3 regions of the Arthrobacter sp. PAMC 25486 genome follow, and region 1 is predicted to be linked to each of the others. Evidence: predicted binding sites of a transcription regulator. Region 1 holds the regulator's gene; each other region holds the start of a gene.

Region 1 (7,708 bases):
GGCGCCGGCCAGGGCGAAGGCCTTGCTCATGGTGCGGGAGACTACCAGCCGGGGGCGGCCCGGAAGAAGTCCCAGGGCGCTTTCGGTGCCGGTGTGGGAGAACTCGGCATAAGCCTCATCGACAATGATGATGGCCTGCGACGCTTCGCCCGCCTCGTAAACCGCCTTCACCACATCCAGGCCCAGGGCAGTTCCCGTGGGGTTGTTGGGTGAGCAGAGGAAGACAACGTTGGGCGCCTGCTCACGCACCTGCGCAGCGGCGGACTCTGCCGAGAGGCTGTAGTCGGGTGCACGCACACCGGCAACATAGCCGGTTCCGGTGCCACTGGCGAGCAGCGGGTACATGGAATATGTGGGCGGGAAACCCATGGCACTCCGGCCCGGACCACCAAAGGCCTGCAGAATCTGTTGGAGCACCTCGTTGGAACCGTTGGCGGCCCAGAGGTTATCTTCGCTGAGCCCATGGCCCAGGTAGGCTGCCAGCTCCTGGCGCAGGACGGTGAATTCACGGTCGGGGTAGCGGTTGAGGTTGTCCAGCTCCGTCGCAACCGCGTTCAGAATTGCCTTCTTGGCATCATCCGGGACGCCAAAGGTGTTTTCGTTGACGTTCAGTAGAATCGGCACATCAATCTGTGGCGCACCATAAGGGTGCTGGCCGCGAAGATCGTCACGGAGGGGCAATTGCGCTAAGAGTTCGAACTGATCCATGACTTCAGCTTAATTGCTGTGCCGGTGAAAGTTCGAAACGGTGACACCAGGCGGACATCTTCAGCTCGCCCTGAGGCGGCCTTGGGCTACCTGGATTCCGTGCGGGGGCTATCTGTATTGCGTCCCGGGGGCTACTTGGGTAGCGGGACGAACAACTGCTGGCCGGCCTGCAGCACGCCCGCACCGAGATCATTCAAGGCCACAATTTCCTGGACAACCTCCCGAATATTGCGGGCGGGGTTGCTTTCGCCAGCGATGCTCCAGAGACTGTCCCCTTGCAGGACAGTCACCGTAGTGGCGTAGTCGGCCATGTCAGTCACAGGGAATTGAGCCGATGCGTGCGCCGGGCTGGCAATGGAGCCAACGAAGACGCCCAGGGAAATGAACAGCAGTGCGGCGGCCATGACGAGCGCCGGGATGCCGAAGAACACGAGCCGGCCGCGCCGGGTGAGCTGCAGTCGGCGCCCCCCGGCAATGGACGGGCGGCTGTTCGGCCGGACGAGGTGTCCGTTGCCTCGTCCGCCGTTGAATGATGTTGCCGTGATAACCATTGCATTCATGATGTCTGCTCCTTTCGCTGTGGAACTGCGCCCAGGGCCACCAACACCTCTAGGATCAAAATTCCATGCTTCATATCTTCGATAGAACGTATGTTCTATTTGGCTACTAGTACAGTTTTAGCACCTATGGACGACACTTGCCAAGACCTGATCGAACAAATGTTTGAAATTGGCACCTATGTGGCTTAAACTTGTGGAACAAGGATTGGCCGCTAGATGCAGTCCACCAGCAGGCACTGACATTGTTCAGCGCAGCCACGAAAGGACCTACGGAATCATGGAGCTTCCAGACCCACCGCACCGCATCCCCCAGGCACCCAGCCGCGCCGGCATGAAGGGGCTCACCGTTCGGCAAAAGAAGATCCTTGAGTGCATCCAGCGCTCCATTGCAGACAAGGGCTATCCGCCCTCCATGCGTGAGATCGGCGACTCCGTTGGGCTTGCCAGCCTGTCGAGTGTCACGCACCAGCTGACCCAGCTCGAACGCCACGGCTACTTGCGCCGCGATCCCAAGCGGCCCCGTGCCATGGAAGTGCTCATCCCCCTCGTCCTGGACGACGGCAACGTTGAGATTCAGGGCGTCAGCTCCCCCAAGGCGTTGCGCAGTTCCAACGGCCTGAACTTTGCCGAACTCAGCAGTTCCTCGGACACCGCCTTTGTGCCGCTTGTCGGGCGCATAGCGGCCGGCGGACCCATCCTGGCCGATCAGGCGGTGGATGACATCATGCCGCTGCCACGCCAAATCGTGGGCAGCGGTGAGCTGTTCATGCTCAAGGTGCAGGGGGATTCCATGATCGATGCCGCCATCTGCGACGGTGACTGGGTGGTGATACGGCAGCAGAAAACGGCAAACAATGGCGACATCGTGGCCGCGCTTCTCGAAGACGAAGCCACGGTGAAGACGTTCCGCCAGCGCGACGGCCACATCTGGCTGCTGCCGCAAAACACCCGCTATGAGCCCATCCTTGGCGACCATGCCACCATCATGGGCAAAGTGGTCTCGGTGCTCCGCAGCCTCTAACCGCTCGGCTTTCCAGCTTGGTGGCAGCAATGTAGAGGGCACCCCGCCGCCCGGCGGGGTGCCCTCTACATTGCTGCCACCATTGCTGCCATTTTTTCAGCGGAGAACGGCACCCCTTGAGCTGCTATTTAGTCCAGTGCTGTCGCAGCCGCCAGCACTTCCGGGGAGAGCACAGCCGAGGCAGACAGCACCTCAACTCCAAGCAGGTGGCCGGCGTCATCAAAATCCAACGTGATTTCGCCTCGACCTCCCGGAGTTTGAATTGAGTGAAGTTGCTGGCTTGCCTGCCCGGGCGTGAGGGGCCCGCCAAGCCGGATATAAGCTGCGTCTGCCGGCGCGTCGTAGCTGATCTGCATGTCCGTGCCGCTATTTGCCGGATAGCCGCTGCAGTGCCGACAGGGCAACTGTGCGGTCCTTGGTGGACCAGAATGGTGGCAGGGCAGCCCGCAGAAATCCCCCATAGCTGGCGTTTGCAAGGCGTGAGTCGAGTACTGCCACCACGCCGCGGTCCTCGCTTGAGCGGATCAGGCGGCCCACGCCCTGTGCCAGCCGCACGGCGGCATGTGTTGCGGAGATAGCGATGAAGCCGTCCCCGCCGCTTTGCGCCACAGCGCGGGCGCGGGCGGTGACCAGCGGGTCATCTGGGCGAGGGAACGGGATTCTATCAATCACCACGAGCCGGCACGAGGCTCCCTGCACGTCAACGCCTTGCCACAACGACATGGTGCCGAACAGGCAGGTGTCCGGTTCGTCGGCAAATTCCTTGATCAGCCCGGACATGGATGAATCTCCCTGGCACAGGATCTTCACCTTCAGTTTCTTGCGCAGTTTCTCTGCCGCATCCTCCGCTGCCCGCCGGGAGGAGAACAAGGCCAGGGTGCCGCCGCCGGCGGCCGTGATCAGCGCAGCCAGTTCATCCAATTGCTCAGGCGAGGTGCCAAAGCCTGGTTTTTGCAGGTGCGCCGCCACATACAGCATGCCTTGCTTGGGGTAGTCGAAGGGAGATCCGACGTCGGCCCCGCTCCAGCTGGGTGCGCTGGGACCGAGCAGGCCCAGTCCCCCGGCCGTGGCTTGGAAGGAGTCGCCGATGGCCAGAGTGGCGGAAGTCAGCACCACGGTGCGCTCGGCAAAAAGGCCCTCACGCAGCTTCATGGCAACACTGAGCGGGGCGATGTTGATGACGGCGGGTTCGCTGGCATCCGCCTTTTGGTAGCCCTTGCCCGGGGCGAAGGTGCCGGGGCGCGATGCCCACACCACTTCACGGGCATCCGCTGCCGCCAAAAGGCGTTCGCACAAGTCAAAGATCAGGTTCAGCCGTGACCTGGCGATGGAACGCCCGCCGTCGACGGACGCGTTGCCGTCGGGTTTCGAATCCGACAACGCCGCACGGACGGCATCACGGACCTGCTCAATGGCCTGGCTCTGTGCTTCGTTGAGGCCGTTGGGCATGAGCCCTTCGGCGACACCGGCGAGGACAAAGTCCAGTGCCGTGGCGCTGGCGTGCAGCGCATCAACGGAAACGCCCGTGTGCTTGCGCGTGCTGGAGGCTGCGGCCTGCACCATCTGGACAGAGAGCTGTCCCGTAACGGCCCCCGTGACCCGGTCCTGCAGCTCGTGGGCTTCGTCGACAACCACAACATCATATTCGGGCAGAACGGCAATGCCCTCGAAGGCGCTGATGGCCAGCATGGCATGGTTGGTCACCACAATGTCCGCGTCGGCCCCGCGAGCCCTGGCCAGTTCGGAGAAGCACTCGGTGGCCAGGGGGCATTTCGCCGCGCCCAGGCATTCCATGGACGTGACGGAGACCTGCCGCCAGGCCTTGTCCGTGACGCCGGGGACAAGTTCGTCGCGGTCTCCGGTGTCCGTGTCCTGCGCCCATTCACGCAGCCGCACCACTTCCCTGCCCAGCGCCGAGGTGGGGCCCGTTCCGGCCGCCGGCAGGTGGGCAACGCTGGTGTCCTCGCCCAAGCTGAACAGGGCACCCTCCCCCGTGTCCTCGGTGGGGAAGCCGCCGCCCAACTTCTGCTTGCAGACATAGTTGCTGCGCCCCTTGACCAGGGCCACGTCGATGGGTCGCGGCAGCACCGGATCCAAGGCGGCCAGCAGGCGAGGCACGTCACGCCCGACAATCTGGGCCTGCAGGGCAAGCGTGGCCGTGGCCACCACTGAGGGTTTGTCGCTTGTCAAGGCATGGACGATGAGCGGAATCAGGTATGCGAGGGATTTTCCGGTGCCGGTTCCCGCCTGGACCAACAGGTGTTCGCCGTTCTCAATGGCGGCGACGACCTTGCGCACCATTTCATGCTGGCCGTCGCGGCGTTGGCCACCCATGGTGGCCACTGCGCGGTCCAAAAGCTCCAGGGCCTGCTGTGACAATTCGCTCTCAGGCATGGTGGACAAACGGTTCAACTTCAGCAGCCAGGTCCTCACGGACCCGAACGCTGGCAAGCGTGCCGTGCTCGCCATGTTCCAGGCTGACAATTTCAGCGTCGCTGCGATGCAGCTTGTTCAAAACATCGCCGCGGTCGTAGGGAATCATCAGTGTCAACAAGACGCTGGGGTGCGGAATGCCTTCGCTGATCGCGTCAAGGAGCTCCTGGATGCCCTGTCCCGTGCGTGCCGAGACCACCACGGTGCGGGGTTCTCGCTGGCGCAGCCGTTCAACGACGAAGGGATCGGCAATGTCAGCCTTGTTCAGGATGATGATCTCGGGGATCTGCAGTGCACCAACCTCGGCAAACACCGATCGCACGGCTGAGATCTGCCCTTCGGGATCAGGGTGTGAGGCGTCCACAATGTGCAGGATCAGGTCTGCATCGGCCACTTCTTCCAGTGTTGAGCGGAAGGCCTCAACGAGCTGAGTGGGCAGGGCGCGGACAAAGCCCACGGTGTCCACCAAGGTGTACCCGAGGCCATCGGCAGTCTCGGTTTTCCGGACCGTGGGGTCAAGGGTGGCGAACAACGCGTTTTCAACGAGCACACCAGCGTCCGTCAGGCGGTTCAGCAGCGATGACTTACCCGCGTTGGTGTAGCCGGCAATGGCAACTGAAGGAACACTGTTGCGCTTGCGGTTGGCGCGCTTGGTTTCCCTGGCGGGCGCCATGGCAGCAATTTCACGGCGCAGCTTGGCCATGCGGTTGCGGATCTTGCGCCGGTCAAGCTCCATTTTGGTTTCACCTGGACCGCGCGAGCCGATGCCGCCACCAGCGGCGCCAACCCGGCCGCCGGCCTGGCGGGACATGGACTCACCCCAGCCGCGAAGCCTCGGCAGCAGGTATTCCATCTGCGCCAGTTCAACCTGGGCACGGCCTTCACGTGACTGGGCATGCTGGGCAAAGATGTCAAGGATCAAGGCGGTGCGGTCAATAACCTTGACCTTGACGACTTCTTCCAGCGTGCGCCGCTGCGACGGGGAGAGATCCCCGTCAATAATCACTGTGTCAGCGCCCGTGGCATGAACGATTTCCTTGAGCTCCTGCGCCTTTCCCTGTCCAAGGAAAGTGGCCGGGTCGGGTTTGGCACGGCGCTGCACCAACCCGTCCAGAACCTCAGAACCGGCCGTTTCAGCCAGGGCGGCCAGCTCCCGCAGGGAGTTCTCGGCGTCCGCCATGGTCCCGCCGGACCACAGCCCGGCCAAGACCACCCGTTCCAGCCTCAGCTGGCGGTATTCAACTTCGGAAACGTCTTCAAGTTCGGTGGACAAACTCGCCTGGCGGCGCAGGGCCTTGCGGTCTGCCAGTTCACTTTGGTCACCGTCAAAGCGGCTGTGCTGAAAATCAAGTGAGGAAACGGCCTGTGCCGAACCAGCCAAGGGCCGGGCTGTCGGTGTTCCCTCATAGGGGTCCTGCTCCTCAAGCTCGGACTCTGCACGCACAGCATGGCCAGCCGCCGCATCCTTGGCCAGGATCCGGTCAATGACCGCCTCAATCTCGGCGGCAGAGAGTTCCTGCGCGGATTCGTCGGGACCGTGCGGTGTTGTTCCGCCGCTTTTGGGCTGTGATTTATCGTCGGAACCATGGTGTGCAGATGCGTTGGACATATTCTCCTTATAGGCGCTTACCCTCAATCGTAGTCCGGCCCGCCCACACGCACACCTTCGCAACCACATTCCTGTGGATAAACGGTGCTGCGGTTAGGTGCGCCTAGATACACAAACACGGATTTGGGCACTAATCTGGCATGACTATGGGTACTCAGGGTGCAGAGCACTATTTCAGTTCACAACCGGCGACGCCGATGAAACGTCGACCCCTCAGCGTGGTCCTGGCCGGGGAAAAACGCCAGCTCCAAACGGCGGGTGGCATCTTCAGCCCCGACGGCGTGGACAAGGGAACCATCATCCTGCTCAACGAGGCGCCGCCGCCAGCCACAGAAGGCAATCTGCTCGACATTGGCTGCGGCTGGGGCCCCATCGCCCTGACCTTGGCCCTGCGGTCCCCGGACACAACCGTTTACGCCGTGGACGTCAACGAGCGCTCCATCGAACTGACCCAGGACAACGCCAAGGCGCTCGGGCTGGATAATGTGAAGGCGTCAACGCCCGACGCCGTCGACCCGGACCTGCGCTTCAACACCATCTGGTCCAATCCGCCGATCCGGGTAGGCAAGTCCGAGCTGCACTCGATCCTGCTCATGTGGCTGCCCCGGCTGGCGCAGCACGGCAACGCCTACCTGGTGGTACAAAAGAACCTTGGCTCGGATTCCTTGCAGCGTTGGCTCGCAGCCGAATTGGCCGACCACTTCCCGGAGGCCGGTTTCACCGTCAGCCGTGACTCCACGCACAAGGCGTTCCGCATTCTCCGGGTAACCCGCAGCAACACCTAAGGCAGCAGCCCTTCGGCAAGCACGCCTTCGGCCACCATGACGGCAGGACCACTGAGTTCCACGTGCTCACGCCCCCCGGGCCCCTGGAAAAACCGCACACCCACCACGCCGCCGGGCACCGCGACCAGCCATGAGTCCGGCGCCTGGCTTCCGGCCCAGAACCGGGTGGCGGCAGCCGCGGCACAGGCACCCGTACCGCAGGACAGCGTCTCCCCCACGCCACGTTCGTGGACGCGCATACTGATGTGTCCGACGTCGTCCATCACCAACGGCTCGGCCGGCACCGCAAACTCCACGTTCGTTCCGTGCGGGGGAAGCGGTGCCACGGCGGGCGCGGTGGTGAGGTTCACGGCCGCCAGTTCGGCAAGGTCAGCCAGCGCCACCACCGTGTGGGGGTTGCCCATGGTTATGGACAAGGCGGGGCGCTGCACCGGCAGACCGGCCGCCTCCACCAGGGAATCAGTGCCGCGCACGGCGGCGTCCTCGGGGTGGATGAAATCCCAGGGCCCCATGTCCACGCGGTAGCCGTCAGCAGTCCGGGTCACCACCTTGACACCGGCACGCGTGCCAATGGCCAGCTCGTCGCCGGCTC
Region 2 (7,708 bases), 120 kb from region 1:
TGCCCCGTCGTCCATCTTTTGCTGGGGCAGCCTTACAAGCCGGGGCCGAACACCGGCCCGGGCGTGGGGCGTTTGGCGGTGATGCCGTCGCCGGAAGATTGGTGCCGGATCCGGCGCAGCACCCACGGAACCAGGAATTCCCTGGCCCAGACAAGGTCTCCGGCGCGGGCAGTTTGCCAATTTTGCGGAGGGAGCGGTGTCGGCTCAAGTGGCACGAGGCCGTGGCGGACGTTCAAGGCCGCCAACACCATGATGGCGATGGTGTGGTGGCCGAGCGGGGAGAAATGCAGTCTGTCATCAGCCCACATCTGCGTGTCGCTGAGTTGCCGCAGCGACCACATGTCACCCACGACCGCGTCGTGCCGGGCGGCGATGGTGCGCAGGTTTTCGTTGTAGACGGCCACCCGGCCGCGCACCATGCCAAGAACGGGGGTGTCGCGAATGTCGGGTCCGTTTAACAACAGCACGGTGGCTCCGGCGGCAGCCATCCGCCCCACAGCCCTGTCCAACTGCTCTGCAAGGGCATCGGGATCCGAACCGGGCCGGATGAGGTCGTTGCCGCCGGCGGAAATACTGATCAAGTCCGGCTTGAGTGCTAAGGCAGGTTCCAGCTGTTCGCCGAGAATCTGGCCCAGAAGGCGCCCCCGAATGGCCAGATTGGCATAGCGGAAATCTGCTGTGCCGTGGCTCAATTCCTCAGCCACGCGGTCAGCCCAGCCGCGGTAGCCGCCGGGGCTTGACGGCTCGGGGTCGCCGATGCCCTCGGTAAATGAGTCGCCCATGGCGACGTAGCGGGTCCAGGGATGCTGCAGCAAAGAATCATTCACACTTACATACTGCCCGGTAACCTCGTTGCGGCGCCACCCCTATGCACCGGAATCCACAGATTTCCCCTCCCGCATTTTTGGGCCTGCCGGTCTGCATGGAAAGATGTGAACATGAGTGAAACCCCCACAGTCCTTTGGTCACGCCCTGAAACTGAACGCGCCGGAACACCACTTTTGGTAATTTTCCACGGCTACGGCGCCGACGAGGCGGACCTGTTCTCGCTGGCCAGCCAGCTCCCCTCCGACTTCACCGTGGCCTCGGTCCGGGCGCCGCTGCAGGCCGGACCCGGCTACGCCTGGTTCCCGTTGCGCAACGACCTCAGCTACTCGGTGACGGCCGTGACGGAGGCCGCGACCGCCGTCGAACTTTGGCTGGACGGCGTCCGCGAGGCCCACACATCCGTGACGCTGCTGGGCTTCTCGCAGGGCATGTGCATGGCCACCTCGCTGCTGCGCCACCGCCCCACCGACTATGCCGCAGTGGTGGGACTGTCGGGATTTGTGGTCGATGACGAGGGTGATCCGTTCTTCGACGACGCCGCCGTGGCCGCCGCCAAGCCGGAGATTTTCTGGGGCCGCGACCAAGCCGACCCGGTCATCCCGCAGACCGCCGTCGAGGCCACCAACACCTGGATGCACGGCCATGTGAAGCTCACCAAGGTGCTTTACACGGGCATTTTCCATGGCATCAACGCCCAGGAAATCGCGCACGTGGGCGAGTTCCTACAGTACAAGGTCCTGAACGTGCAGACCACCAAGTAGCTCCCATTTAACGAACGACGGCGGCACTCAGGTTGGGTGCCGCCGCGTTCGCGTTCGCTGCCTCCCAAACCTCGCAGGCTCGGATTGGGTCCTTCGGCAGCTCTCTTCCGCTTTGGTCCCGCAGGGGACGTCAGCCGCCGGTGGTGATGCGGACCGTTTCGCCGTTGATGGTGACGGTGTCGCCGGGGTGGAGCTGGCGGCCGCGGCGTTCGTCGATCTCGCCGTTGACCTTGACCAGGCCATTCTTGATGAGCTCGGTGGCTTCAACGCCGTCCTCAACCAGGCTGGCAAGCTTGAGCAGCTGGCCCAGGCGGATCATGTCGTCGCGGATGGGGATGTCAATGATCTCGTGTGAACTCATGGGTTAATTGTGCCGCATGAATGGGGCGCGCGGTGACGCGAGAGCGTTTGCTGGCTCACTTCGTTGCCGGACCGCGGCGCAGGCCGACAACCAGCAGGTAAACGGCCACCGCCAGTGGTAGGAGAATGAGCGCCACAGCCGCAGGGCCCGGCAGGACAGGCAAGAGGGGATTGACAGCTGAGTCGACTCCGCCATTTGTCATACCCGTTGTCACCGTGGCCGAGGTGGTGGTACCCACTGCGGATGCCGCCACCAAGCCCATCCACAAGCTGCCCACAAGGCCGCCCGGAAACAGCACCGTACCCATGATCTTCTCCCACGTTTTCCAGCGCGTGCCCAGCCACAATCCGGCTACTCCGAACAGCCAGCCGATTCCCGCCAAGAACCCACCAAAGGGGAGGAGGATGCAGGTGGCCACCACCCACACGGTTGAGGACTGGTAACCAGGGGCCGCCGGTGGAGTGTTGTTTGGGTACTGGAAGGTGCCAGGAACAGAAGCGGCGTTGGGAAAGTGGCTGCCCGAAGAGTATGGACCCGAAGCGTAGGGGCTGGATGCCGCGGGCCCGGGACCGTCCATGCCGGCTCCTGTCAGCCCGGCAGCGATGTCGTCGGGGCTGCCCAGTCCGGCCAGGATTTCGCTGGTGGATTGTCCTCCTCGCTCCAGGGCCTCCGCAATGTGCTCGCGAACTCCGAACAGGACTTCCTCCGACTGGTCTGTGGGCAGCTGTGCCAGCCTCGCCTCCAGTGCTGCCAGATAGTCGTGGACCGCGGACTCATCGGTGTGGTGATTCATTGCTGTCCCCTTGGTGTGGATTTGAGCGTGTTGACTTGAGCGTGTCGCTGACGGATGCACTGAAGGATTCCCAGACGTCGGCAAACGAAGTCAGGGAATCCTGCCCCTCGGCCGTCAACGTATAGTAGCGGCGGGGTGCGCCCTGGCTGGATTCACGCCAGCTCGTCTCCACCTGGCCATTGCGGCGCAACCTTGCCAACAATGGGTACAGTGTCCCCTCGCTGGTGAGGAGGCCGCGCTGTTGCAGGCCGTTGGCGATGTCCAGTCCGTACATTTCACCGGCTCCGATCATGGCCAAGACGCAGTACTCCAAGACCCCCTTGCGGAGGTTCGTGCTGACGGCGTCATTAGGTACCATGCAATGCATAGTACCTTGCGATGTGGAGTAATGTCACGACATTTCTTGTCGTCCGCGATAGCGTGGCAGCAGAACTCATCTACGTCCCGAGAAGGAACCAGCCATGCCCTCCAGCGCAAGCATCATCATCAGTGGCTACACCGAAGCGGGCTACGGGGCCGGGCCTGGCATCTCACGCTTCGTCCTGGCCGAAGATGGATTGTTGGGGGAGCGGCAGGTTGAAAGCTCCGCTGTATTAAATGCGTCCTTCCTGGCCAACGGCGGAGATGTGCTGCTTGCGGTTGAAGAGCTGACCAACGGCACTGTCCTGGCGCTGGACCCGCAATCACTGGACGTCATGGGCCGGGCGTCGAGTGGGGGCGCCGATACCTGCCATGTGGCACTCGTGGACGGCAATGTTTGGGCCGCCAATTACTCCTCCGGAACGGCTTCCGTCACGCCACTTTCGAGCTTGCTCGCGGAAATGGCACCTGAGCCGCTGGAGCTCGTCTCCCACCCAGGCAGCGGGCCAGTGGCCGACCGGCAAGGGGAGTCGCACGCGCACCAGGTCACGGCCACCAAGTGGGGCACTGTGCTGGTTTCCGATCTCGGCTCCGACAGGGTGGATGAGTATTCGGCCGCCTCCCTCGTCCTGTTGGGGTCCGCGGAGCTTCCTCCGGGTACCGGTCCACGCCATGTTGCCCTTAAGGGTGACTTCCTGCTGGTGGCCGGCGAGCTCGACGGCCACCTGCATGTGCTGCGGCGGACGGCTGTGGCCCACACTCAAGGGGAACAAGCAGGCAAGAGCGCGGGCGGGTATTTCTGGCACTGGCTGTTCAAAACACCCCTGGCAGAAAACGCCGAACAGATTTCCTCGGTGGAAGAGTTCTTCCCCTCCCACATCCAGCTCTCCGGCGATGGCAGGAAGCTTTATGCGGCAGTCCGTGGACCCGACACCCTGGTGGTTCTGGATGTGAGCCGGCTGCCGGACTCAGAATTGCCGGACTTAGAGCTGGGCGGGCAAGCGCCCACACCGCCGTCCTTTCTCCTTCAGGTGCCCAGTGGTGGCAACTGGCCGCGCCACTTTGCGCTTTCTCCGGAGGGGAGCGGCAGCCACAAGCTGTATGTCGCCAACCAGCTTTCCAATAATGTTGCCGTCTTTGAGCTGGACCAACACGGTCTGCCTGGCGCCGAGCCGGTCCAAATTGTGGAGTTCGGCAGCCCCGCCTGCATCCTGCTAAGCAGCTAGTTCCCGGGCTTTCTGGTGCCGCCGAGGGACTTGTTGATGAGTTTCTTGAGCCATTTGGGGTACATGGGTCGTTGCGGGTCGGTATTCAGTGGTGGTTGGTAGGTGCCGCTGGGTGCGATCCAGCCGACGCGGCCATCGTCGGTGACCTTGGCGGTCCAGCCGCGTAGTTTGATGCCATGGCGTTCGGGTTCGTTGATGCTGCGACGTTCTCCGCGCCGGTTTTTGTCGTCTTTGAAGTGCTTTAGGGTGTGGTGGCGTTTGCAGGCCGCGCGCAGGTTTGTCAGGGTGGAGGCGCCGCCGAACTCGAAGGCGCGCAGGTGGTCGAGTTCGGTGTCCATGACAGGGTTTGGACAGTTCGGGACGTAGCAGCCTCCGGCGAGTGCTTGCAGCACGGCTTTCTCTGCCGCTCGGAGTGTGTAGCGTTCTGGTTGCAGTGGCAGGGCTTCGCCGCTGATCGGGTCGGTGAGCACGCGCAGGAACGAGGAGGAATGGGCTAGGAGTTTCCGGGCGATTTCTGCTGGGACGGGTCCGCCTTGCGGGCCGGCGAGTTCCCCTGGTTCATCGGTAATCCCCAACAGCCCCAGGTAGGGCACCGTGACGATCACCAGGGCTTCGGGCAGGGGCGGATCGGTCAGGACCTTTGAGTGGGCCAGCTCCTGAAGCTGCTGTTGGTATTCGGGTTTGCGGGTCTTCGGGAATCCCGTCAACGATCCACCCCACCAGCCCGGACCCGTCCCCGACCAGTTCCCCCGTCAGGGCCTCTGGCCGGTTCCTGTCCACCATCGTCGGCAACCTGCGAAGAGGAGTTGTCGGCGTCCTGTGCGCTGTGGGAGCTGTTGGAGCCCCGCGGTGCGATGAAACTGTCGGCTAGAACAGCGGGGTCAGCCTGGGAGGGCAGAACTGTCCCCTCCGCCAAGGGTTCCTGGCGGTGGCTGGAGGGAGCTGAGGGGGTAGGGGCACGCTGCCCGGTGGACGCGGTGGACGCGGTGGACGCGGTGGACGCGGTGTCGCTGGTCCCTAGGTCCTCAACGGTGCTGGTGCTGATGTTCTGGTCGGGATCGTCACCGGCCACGATGTCCTTGCTGCCCCGCTCGTGTGACCAGGGAGGCACGTCGAATTGCTCGACCAGTGATACCTCGAAGGCGGAGGCCTGCCCCAAGGACGACATGCCCGGCTCGCTTGAACTGCCCGGCTTAGTTGACTTGCCGGGGTCGGCCGTAGCCTGAGCCCCTTTCGCAGGCCACGGAGCAGTTCCGGAATCTCCGAACACCGGAGGCGACCCACCCTTTGCGGTGCCGGTGCCAGTATCGGTGCCAGTGCCAGTGCCGGTGTCTGAGGCGCCGGTTGAGCCCGCCGGGCACAGGGGCAGGTCCTGGCCCAGGAGCAGGATCGCGGCGATGTCGGCCCGCAGCTGATCGAGGGTCCTGTATTCCCGGCAGTCCTGGCCGGTGCCGAATGCGTCTGCTGCGTGCTGCGCGCGGTGGGCCTCGGCCTTGATGGCGCGGGCCAGGCGGGTGCAGTGCGTGTAAATCGCGGAGGCGCTGACCGTGGGCAGGTGCATGGTCAGCCAGGACATGCCGTCTTTGCCGGGGTCGCAGCTGATGGTGCGTTTGCGAAAGGCTTCCTTGGTCCGGGTTGCCATGGTTTCCGGGTGCATTTTCTCCCGCGCCCGCCGGGCCTTCCCGGCAAAGGAGGCCGCCGTCGTGTTCTCTGACAGCACCAGCAGCCGGGCCTCAAGAAGGGTCGCATCCTCAACGGTTGTCGTGGGGGTTTCCTGCAATGTACGGACTTCGTCGTTGATGATCGTGGCGTGATGCCAGGAAAGTTCCCCAGCCTCCAACGCGGCCAGGACGTCGGGGCGTTCCTTGACCAGTACCACGCTGTGATACTCCAGGGCTGCTGCCGTACGTTCGGGGATGCCGAGGGTTAGTGCGATTTCCGTCGCTGTGGAGGAAGCCGCGATCCCGTCCTGCCAGGTGTCCAGTCCCAGCAGTTCAGCCTCCACACCGGCTGCCCCGACGGCACGGGCAATCAAGCGTGCTTTGGCCCCGTCGAGCGCGTCCTCGTGGCGTTTAATCTCAGCCAAGGATGCCATCGCGGCGTCATAAGCGCACTGTGCCACGGAGAGCTGGGTCACCGGCAGCGGATCAGGTACCGGATAGACGGGACGTTCGGGCAAGCCCGCCAGCTCAACATTGTCAGACCCAAAGGGTTCAATGGAAGGAAGAGTGATCGCAGCGAGGATTGAGGTCACATCCTGTGTGGCCCCACCACCCCGGTCCCCGGGGAACTGCTCCCGAATACTCACACACCAAGGATACGCTCACCGTAATCAGACCGCAATAGTTACCCAAAGAAAGTTTCGATAACTGATGACGTGGCAGGGATCTGGCAATGCGTCAGCAGGCGGGCCGGGCAGCGCACGCCGGGACACGCCGTCGTGCTTGGGAAAAGGTGCGGGCGTTGGGCATCTCACAAGCATGCCCACGGGCGGCCGGGGAATTCCCCCAAAGCGGCACCCAAAGGTAGGCTTGAGCGCGGAACGGACCGCACCCAGCGGCCTCGTAATAAATAGGAGTAAACAGTGGCGCCTCAGTCCAAGCTTGACCAGGTCATTTCACTCGCGAAACGTCGCGGCTTTGTTTTTCAGGCCGGTGAGATTTACGGCGGCACGCGGTCGGCCTGGGATTACGGGCCCCTCGGCGTTGAGCTGAAGGAAAACATCAAGCGCGAATGGTGGCAGGCATTTGTGCGCGGCCGCGAGGACATGGTGGGACTGGATTCCTCCATCATCTTGCCCAAGGCCGTGTGGGAAGCCTCGGGCCACGTCGCCACGTTCACCGACCCGCTGGTTGAGTGCACCCAGTGCCACAAGCGCCACCGCGAAGACCACCTCCTTGAGGCCTACGAGGCGAAGAAAAACCGCCAGCCGGAAAACGGCATGGAAGACATCGTGTGCCCCGACTGCGGCACCAAGGGCCAATGGACCGAGCCACAGATGTTCTCCGGCCTGATCAAGACCTTCCTGGGCCCGGTCGACAACGAAACCGGCCTGCAGTACCTGCGTCCGGAAACCGCCCAGGGCATCTTCGTGAACTTCAACAACGTGCTGACCACCAGCCGCAAGAAGCCCCCGTTCGGCATCGGCCAGATCGGCAAGGCGTTCCGCAACGAGATCACGCCCGGAAACTTCATCTTCCGCACGCGCGAGTTCGAACAGATGGAAATTGAGTTCTTTGTGCCCGGCGAAGACGCCGACAAGTGGTTCAAGGAATGGGTCGAGCTGTGCTGGGACTGGTTCATGGATCTGGGCATCGACCCGGAGAACATGCGCCGCTTTGACGTCCCCGATGACGAGCGCGCGCATTACTCCGCCGGC
Region 3 (7,708 bases), 840 kb from region 1:
TCAACCAGTCGCCGATCCCGGTCCTCGTGGTCCAGTAACTTCTTTCGCTGCCTCCTGCAGGGCCAGCCCTACCTCTTTCAGGGCCAGTTTCCCGCGGGCACGCACATGAAGCACGACGGCGGCGACTCACCTTTACGTGTTGGCCGCCGCTTTTTCGGCGGTCGCCAAAGCGAGTGCAAGCTCGGTGACGGATCGCTGGTAGGAGGCAACGGCGTCGTCCGTCAGGGGAATGGCGGGGGTGAGCTGCTCAGCGGCGGCCATGCTGCGGACCAGCGCTGCAGTCTCGGGCAGGTGGATGTTGGTCATGGCCGGGAATTTGCTGGCGGTGTCGGGATCCAGGAGGTAGCAGGCCCAGTGGTCGATGAGCCCCTGGTGCTGTTCGGCGGCAGTGGCAAGGCCTGCCTGACGTTGCGCGCGGTGTGCGGCCAGCAACGCCAGGGCCCGTTGGCGACGCAGAAACAGGTGCATGGCAATCGCGGCCGACGCGGCCAACACCAGCAGCACAATCGAGGAAAGATTGCTCGCCAAAGCCGGGATCAGGATCATGGGTGCCAGCACGCACAAGCCCGTGAAGGTGTACCAAAACGTGGAATCAGGATCATTATCACGCTCGGCGCGAGTCCTGGCCAGCCACACGGTTGCGGCGGCAGTCACAGCCACCAACATGGCGAGAATGAGGAAACTCATCTGCAACACCTCCCGGAGCAGGACCCGGTCAGCGTCGACCGGACGCACTAAACAGGCCCAGCAGTTGTGGCCTCTTACTCCATTGCATGCCCAATAATGCTGCAGGTCAAGGGGTAGCAATGTACAGGCTGATGTGGGCGGTGCGGTGGGGGCTGATTTGGGCGGATACCGGGCGGTCGCGGTTACGGCAGTCGCGGTCCCACGGAGAGCATGAGGGAAATCGCGAACATCATCATCAGTGCGTAGCGGAACATGAGGCGGGCCCAGCGGTCGTGGTCGGTGGCGCGCAGCCCGCGTACAGCCAGGACGAGCCAACCGGTGCCGAGGATGCCCATGACCGCCGTGTAGACCCAGCCGGTGTAGCCAAAGGGCTGGGGCAGCACCGAGACAACCACAAACAACACCGTGTAGACAAGGATCTGCGCCACCGTGTTGGGGATGCCGCGAACCACCGAGATGACGGGCACGTTGGCGCGGGCGTATTCGGCCTGACGGTAGATCGCGATTGAGTAGAAGGCCGGCATCTGCCAGACAAACAAGATCAGGAAGACGATGACGGCGCCCGCGTCGATGGCGTTGCTGGCGCCGACGTAACCACCGAGGATGGGTGCCGCGCCAGAAACACTGCCCACGAGCGTGCCATGAATGGACAGGCGCTTGGACAGCATGCCGTACAGCACAACGTAGGCCAGGAAGCCGCCGATCCCAACACCAACCACCAGTGCGTTGGTCCAGGCCACCAGGATTGCCATGCCGGCCAGTAACAGGACCGCGGAGTAGATCAGCGCATTGCGTGCACCCACGCCCCCGGTGACGGTGGCGCGTTTTTTGGTGCGGGCCATGAGGGTGTCAATGTCACGGTCGAGCACATTGTTCAGGACGCAGGCCGAGCCAATGACCAGGGTGGTGCCGAGGCATACCGCCAGGAACAGCAGCCAGTCGATAGGTCCCGGGCTGGCGAACAGGAAGCCCGCAGCCGCCGTGAGCACATTGCCGTACAGCACTCGTGGTTTCGTCAGCGAGTAGTAGCGCAGCAGCGTCGACCGCCAGGATGCGTCCGTGGCCCGCGCGGCCAGCGCACTGTCCTTGCCGTCAAGCGCCGGATGCGCCGGACCATTTTCGAGTGCGCCGTCAAGTGCGCCGCCGAGCGCCGGATCCGCAGCTCCGCCGTCGCCACCGCGGCTGCCAATGCCCCCGCCGCGTGCCTCAGGTGACTTTGCCTGCCCTGAGGGGCTGGACGAACTGCGCGTGGTCATGGGGGAGCTCCAAGGGTGGTCAGTAATTGTGTTCAGCCTATCCCCGAAGGTCACGATCGAATCATTAAGGAGACCTGCATAACGTTTCCCTATCCGGTCCCAGTACCCGTAACGGTTGGGCGGATTTTTGCTCCCTACTGATGCGCCGCAGGCAGGGGAGTAATAGCGTAAGTATCACCCCCACTTCCGTGGGGCCAAAGTTCCCAAAGAGGGTGTTTCCCATGAAGTTCTTCAAAACCTGGCTGGCAGTTGTGGGGCTGCTTGCCGCATTCTTCCTTGTCGGCCCGGCGCCGGCCCAGGCCGCCCCGTATTGCGGCATCACGTGGGGTTCGCTGGCCAAAACGGCGGGCATCGGTTCCACCGCCACCATCACCAATGTGCGGGCCGGTCGGCACGCCTGCTTTGACCGCATGGTCATTGACATCACGGGCCATGCCACCGGATACAACGTTAGGTACGTTTCGAACGTGACCTCACCCGGCAGCGGCATGACCGTTCCGCTGCGGGGCGGCGCCTACCTTCAGCTGACGGTGCTGGCTCCGGCCTACAACGCCTCCGGCAACGCGACCTACCAGCCCGCCAACCGCAATGAGCTGGTCAACACGAGCGGTTATGCCACGTTCCGCCAGCTGGCCATGGCGGGAAGTTTTGAGGGCAGGACCACCCTGGGCCTGGGCGTTCGTGCCCGACTGCCGTTCCAGGTTTTCCTCCTCGACGGCCCCGGGAACTCCACCCGCGTGGTCGTTGACGTGGCCCACCGCTGGTAGGCGCCGCTGCCTCTGTAAGGCGGGTTTCGCCGTCGTACTTCGTTGATGTACGACGGCGGGACTCGCCTTTTCCCTGTTCCCCAGCTGCCGCCGGGGTACTTAGGGGCGCTGCCGCGGGTGTCTAGAATATTTGTTTGGGAAGATTTGCGAATCCATTGCTTTACAGGTTGATGGGATCTATAATTGTGGTATGGGCGATTCACTGGAATTCCCGACGGATCGGGAAGAGGCATCCACCACAGTAAGTGTGGCGGAGCTGATCGATGCTCTCGCCTTTCCTGTCATTGAACCACTCGCCACCGACATGGGTGCCCTCTCAGAACGCCCGCCCCTGCCGGTGCCCGGAGAATCCGGCCCTGCCTCCTTGTCCCAGCTCGATGGTGTGAGGGCGTTGATGGACGGGTGCGGGGAGGCCATTGCCGCGCTGAGAAGGCAGCAAAACCGGTGTGCCGCGCTCGTGGCCGTCATGGTGGAACGCCTGGAATCCACCGCCGTGCTTGAAGGTGGCCTGCTCTCGCTCGACTGGTGGCAGAAGGGTTGCTCCCTTGACCAGATCTGCGCGGAGCTGGCCACCATTCTCCACGTCTCTGAAGGTGTGGCGGGGCGGTTGATAGAACAGTCGCTCACGTTGGTGCGCACGCTGCCGGCGTCCATGGAACAGCTGACCGTGGGGGAGCTGGGCTGGGACCATGCGGTGGTCATTGCCGAGGAGACCTCCCTGCTGCGGGCGGCCGGCATTGCACAAGAGACCATCGACGCCTTCGAGCAGTGCTTGTTGGGGCACGCGGTCCGCAAGACACTGCCCAGCTTCCGCTCCACCGCGCGGCGGCTGCGCGAACGCCAGTACCCGGAAACCATCACGGCACGCACCCGCCGCGCCTATGCCGACAGGAACCTGCGGGTCAGCCGCGGCTTTGACGGCATGTCCTGGCTAAGCCTCTATGCCCCGTCGCCCACCATCGAGGCCATCTGGGACCAGTGCACCTACACAGCCCAAGCCGCCCAGGGCTCCCACGAGGACCGCACCCTGGCCCAATTGCGGGCGGACATCGCGGCCGCCCTGTTATTGCGTCAGAGCATGGACGAGAACAGTATCCACAGCCCAGCCCTCCAGGACGTTCGACTATCGGATGATGCTGCCGGGTGGGGCTGCAACGGCACCAGCGCGGGCAGCGCCCAGGGCAATGCTTCCAGCTCCAGCGCGGGCGGCTCCCCGCATAACGGACCCGGCACTGATATGAACAACAGCACCTTCACCTCCGATCTTGGGCCCGCCGGCCACTGCGGTCTAAACTCTCCCTCAGGCCCAGTGGGCACGTACTTTACCGGGGCCGCCGAGTCGGGCACCATTGAGTCTTGGCCCTGGTACCTGCAGTCCGAACCGGACCCCTGCGGTGAAGGCGCATTTCCTGACCCGAACCGGTACGGCTGTGTCTTCTACCCGTGGCAGGTCCCGCGATTTGACGATCCTGACTACACCGACCCGGCCTTTAGGGAACCGGATCCCCGCAACTCCCCGCAGTGGCACTCCACGGCGCAACTGCCCGTGCTGACTCCTGCGGGAACAGGCGGCCCCGAAATGGTGAACGGCACCGGGGGTGACCCACATGCGGCAGTCGCGGCCGGTCCCCGGGGGAGAACTGTGCCCAGTCCTGGTGGTAGCGAGCAGTGGCCTCCATTGCCGCACGTCACACCCGTGGTGTTGATTCCTGTGCTGTCGATGCTCGGGGTGACGAACGAACCCGCGTGGCTGGAAGGGGCAGGTCCCATCAGCATGGAAGTTGCCCAGCGCTTGGCTTCCCAGGCTGGCAGCATGCTTCGGTTGCTGGTAGATCCCATCAGCAACCAACCCCTTGACATCGCCCCGGACCGTTACCGGATCAGTGAGGCCATGCGCACGCAGCTGCGCATCAGGGACGAATACTGCCAGTTCCCCGGCTGCAACACCAAGGCCGTCAACTGCGAGGTCGACCATGTCAAGAGCTTCGAAAGCGGCGGGCGGTCCATTTACAACAACCTTGAACACCTGTGCGCACACCACCACCTCGTCAAACACTTCAAGGACGACAAGGACAGGCACGGCAAACTCAGGTGCATCGACGAGCCTGAACGGCAAGGGTTGCGCCTCAGGGGCTGGACGCCGCGCATCGAAGATGGCGGACGGATCTCCTGGACATCACCGTCAGGCAGGTACTGCCCGCCCGACCTTGACGAGCCACAGGCACCGGCCTACCCGAAATGGCTGAAGAAACTCATCAGCCGGGCCCACACGGAACAAGACAGCAATGCCTGCCGTGCCGACTCGGCTCACACAGACCAGGATTGCACCACCCCAGCTCCCACCGATACGAACCCCACCGGCCTCTCACCCACCGGCCTGTCTCCCACCGATACGGAGGCACTGGAAGCCTTGGCCCAGGATACGGCCCGGGATCCTGTCGACGAGGAGGTCTGGGACTTCAACAACCTCCCGGAGCCGCCCGAGGCATCACCGTACGACGCAGAGGACAACGAAATCCTGACCAGGCTCGCCATCGAACACGCACTCAGCCACCCTTGGCTGGGACTCGCAGCATAGCCGGCTCGGGCCAGGCCCCTGCTGGGCAACACCTCTTCAGCCCGAGATCCGCCGGACTAAACCCCGCCGGACTAAACCCCGCCGGGCTAAAGTTCGCTAGTCAGAAGCGCTCCGGCTCGGTTCCCAGTTCGAAGCGGATGCCGCGCACGCTTGAGGGCGTAATTTCCACAAAGGTGTACTTGAGCGTCTTCAGCCAGGGGGCCAGTGGAAGTTCGCTGGCGGCGTCGATCTCTGTTTGCGATTCCAGCACCCGCGCAGTGCCCTTCAGGACCACACTCCAGGCTTCGTTCTCGGCCAAGCCGTCGATCTCGAAAGCCACTGTGTCATTGATGGTTAGTTCGGCGAGTTTTGTTCCGGGGTTCGTGCGAATGAGTAACTTGCCATCATGTGCCAAGTAATTGATGGGGAAGATGTCGGGCTCGTTGGCAACGCTGAGCGCGAGTCGGCCAAAGCGTGTGTGCTCAAGGAAGCGCCAGGCATCGTCGCTGGCCATGTCGCGTCCGGGTTGCTCATCAGTAGTCATGCTGTGATTATGCCGCATTCCCTGCGCGAATTCCCGTCCCTAACCTCCGGCAGTGCTAATTGCCGCCGGCGCTTTCACGCAGCACAACCTGACCGGTGACACTCGTGGGCGTCTTAGCATCGGGGACCAGCGCCAACTGCGCCGCGATCTGGCCCATCTCCTCCAACGGCAGCCGGTAGGTGGTCAGACCTGGGAAGTGGTCGCGTAGTGTGGGAATGTCATCGAAGCCGGCCACTTGGACATCCTCGGGAATCCGCAGACCTCTGGTCCGCAGCGCCGCCATGGCCCCGAGCGCCATGACGTCATTGGCGGCCAGAATGCACAGCGGCCCCGCGGAGTCTGTGTCTTCGGAGCCGCCGCCCTTGTAAGCGGAACCGCCCGTTGCCGCGCCACTGCCGTCCGTGAGGGCACCTGCGGTAGGACCGTCGAGGAACTCAAGGGTTGAGTCGAAGCCGCCCTGGCTCGTGAATTCCCCGTGAACGACGGCGACCGGCGCAAGTCCGGCTTCCTGCAGGCGGTCCGTGAAGCCTGTGACGCGGATACGGGCCGTGTTGCGTTCGGCGGGGCCGGCCAGGATGACGAAGCGGCGCTGGCCGCGGGCAGTGAGCGCTTGGACCAAGGCTCCGGCGCCGTCGTGGTTGTCCACGTGCAGCACCCGGGCGTCGGGAATCTCGGTGGTTCCGATCGTGACTACGCGGCCACCGTTGGAGATGTATTGGGCCAGCGCCTTGCTGAGTCTGGGGTCCTCCTCCAGCAGGCGCGAGGCGGCAAGGATGATGGCGTCAGTACGGTAGGAGATGAAGGCATTCACCGCAGCCAGCTCGGCGTCGCCGGGGGAGTCGCCGTCGTGTTCCAAGTCGGTGCCGGCCAGCAGCACCTGGTGGTTGGCGGCCAGAGCTGCCTGTTGCACGCCGTGGGCGATGGTTGAAAAGTATGGGTCGGCAATGTCATGGACCACCAGTCCCACCAAGCCAGTCGACTGCCGTGCCAGGGCCTGCGCCTGGGCGTTGGCCACGTAGCCAAGTTCAGCGGCAGCAGCCTTCACCCGTTCAGCGATCTCCGCGGCCGGCGTGCGGGACGAACCGTTAATGACACGCGAAGCGGTGGCTAGCGACACGCCGGCGTGTCGGGCAACCTCTGAGAGTTTCACGGCCAATTGAGCATCCTTTGACGAAGACTTGTGAGGGGAAAAGTTCTTGTTCCTTGACCCGGTGATAAGTTCAGCATATATTGGAAAGCGCTTTCCAAACTTAAGCCACGCCGGACTTTCCGGTAACGGCTCTCAACAACTTCCGGGAGAACCACGTGACACTTACTGCTTCCAACGAGCAAACTGCTGTACAGACCACCGCGGCTGGCGAAGGCGCCGGCACACAGAAGGTCATCCGCATTGCCATGAACGGCATCACCGGCCGCATGGGCTACCGCCAGCACCTGCTGCGCTCCATCCTGCCGCTGCGCGAGTCCGGCCTGACCCTCGAAGACGGCACCAAGGTGGCCATCGAGCCCATCCTGGTGGGCCGCAACGAATCCAAGGTCCGCGAACTGGCCGAGCTGCACAACGTCGAACACTGGACAACGGACCTGGACTCGATCATCGCCGACCCCACAGTCGACGTCGTCTTTGACGCTTCCATGACCAGCCTGCGTGCCGCCACCCTGAAGAAGGCCATGGCCAACGGCAAGCACATCTTCACCGAGAAGCCCACGGCCGAGACGCTGGAAGAAGCCATCGAGCTGGCCCGCATCGGCCAGGCCGCCGGCATCACCGCCGGCGTCGTGCACGACAAGCTGTACCTGCCGGGCCTGGTCAAGCTGCGCCGCCTCGTCGATGAAGGATTCTTCGGCCGCATCCTCTCGATCCGCGGCGAGTTCGGTTACTGGGTGTTCGAAGGTG

What was found. Region 1 encodes LexA, which represses DNA repair genes until DNA is damaged. Its sites were predicted from a motif close to TCGAACANNTGTTCGA; they were not measured.
Region 2: the regulator LexA is predicted to act here: its motif matches at 6,680-6,695, upstream of art_RS19760 (DUF222 domain-containing protein).
Region 3: the regulator LexA is predicted to act here: its motif matches at 2,833-2,848, upstream of art_RS20795 (HNH endonuclease signature motif containing protein).

What each region holds. Positions count from the first base shown of each region.
Region 1 is NZ_CP007595.1:4,524,456-4,532,163, reverse strand. It holds gene art_RS20345 (histidinol-phosphate transaminase) at 1-708, opposite strand, end outside; gene art_RS20340 (LysM peptidoglycan-binding domain-containing protein) at 840-1,268, opposite strand; gene lexA (transcriptional repressor LexA) at 1,600-2,289, shown strand; gene art_RS20330 (DUF2283 domain-containing protein) at 2,418-2,645, opposite strand; gene art_RS20325 (ATP-dependent DNA helicase) at 2,656-4,683, opposite strand; gene hflX (GTPase HflX) at 4,676-6,331, opposite strand; gene art_RS20315 (class I SAM-dependent methyltransferase) at 6,529-7,116, shown strand; gene dapF (diaminopimelate epimerase) at 7,113-7,708, opposite strand, start outside.
Region 2 is NZ_CP007595.1:4,402,239-4,409,946, forward strand. It holds gene art_RS19725 (SGNH/GDSL hydrolase family protein) at 33-782, opposite strand; gene art_RS19730 (alpha/beta hydrolase) at 939-1,589, shown strand; gene art_RS19735 (RNA-binding S4 domain-containing protein) at 1,720-1,950, opposite strand; gene art_RS19740 (hypothetical protein) at 2,006-2,743, opposite strand; gene art_RS19745 (PadR family transcriptional regulator) at 2,724-3,101, opposite strand; gene art_RS19750 (beta-propeller fold lactonase family protein) at 3,205-4,329, shown strand; gene art_RS21360 (HNH endonuclease signature motif containing protein) at 4,326-5,036, opposite strand; gene art_RS19760 (DUF222 domain-containing protein) at 5,033-6,637, opposite strand; gene art_RS19765 (glycine--tRNA ligase) at 6,914-7,708, shown strand, end outside.
Region 3 is NZ_CP007595.1:771,956-779,663, reverse strand. It holds gene art_RS03710 (universal stress protein) at 1-38, shown strand, start outside; gene art_RS03705 (hypothetical protein) at 133-687, opposite strand; gene cyoE (heme o synthase) at 870-1,943, opposite strand; gene art_RS03695 (hypothetical protein) at 2,165-2,710, shown strand; gene art_RS20795 (HNH endonuclease signature motif containing protein) at 2,901-5,288, shown strand; gene art_RS03680 (pyridoxamine 5'-phosphate oxidase family protein) at 5,389-5,811, opposite strand; gene art_RS03675 (LacI family DNA-binding transcriptional regulator) at 5,867-6,961, opposite strand; gene art_RS03670 (Gfo/Idh/MocA family protein) at 7,207-7,708, shown strand, end outside.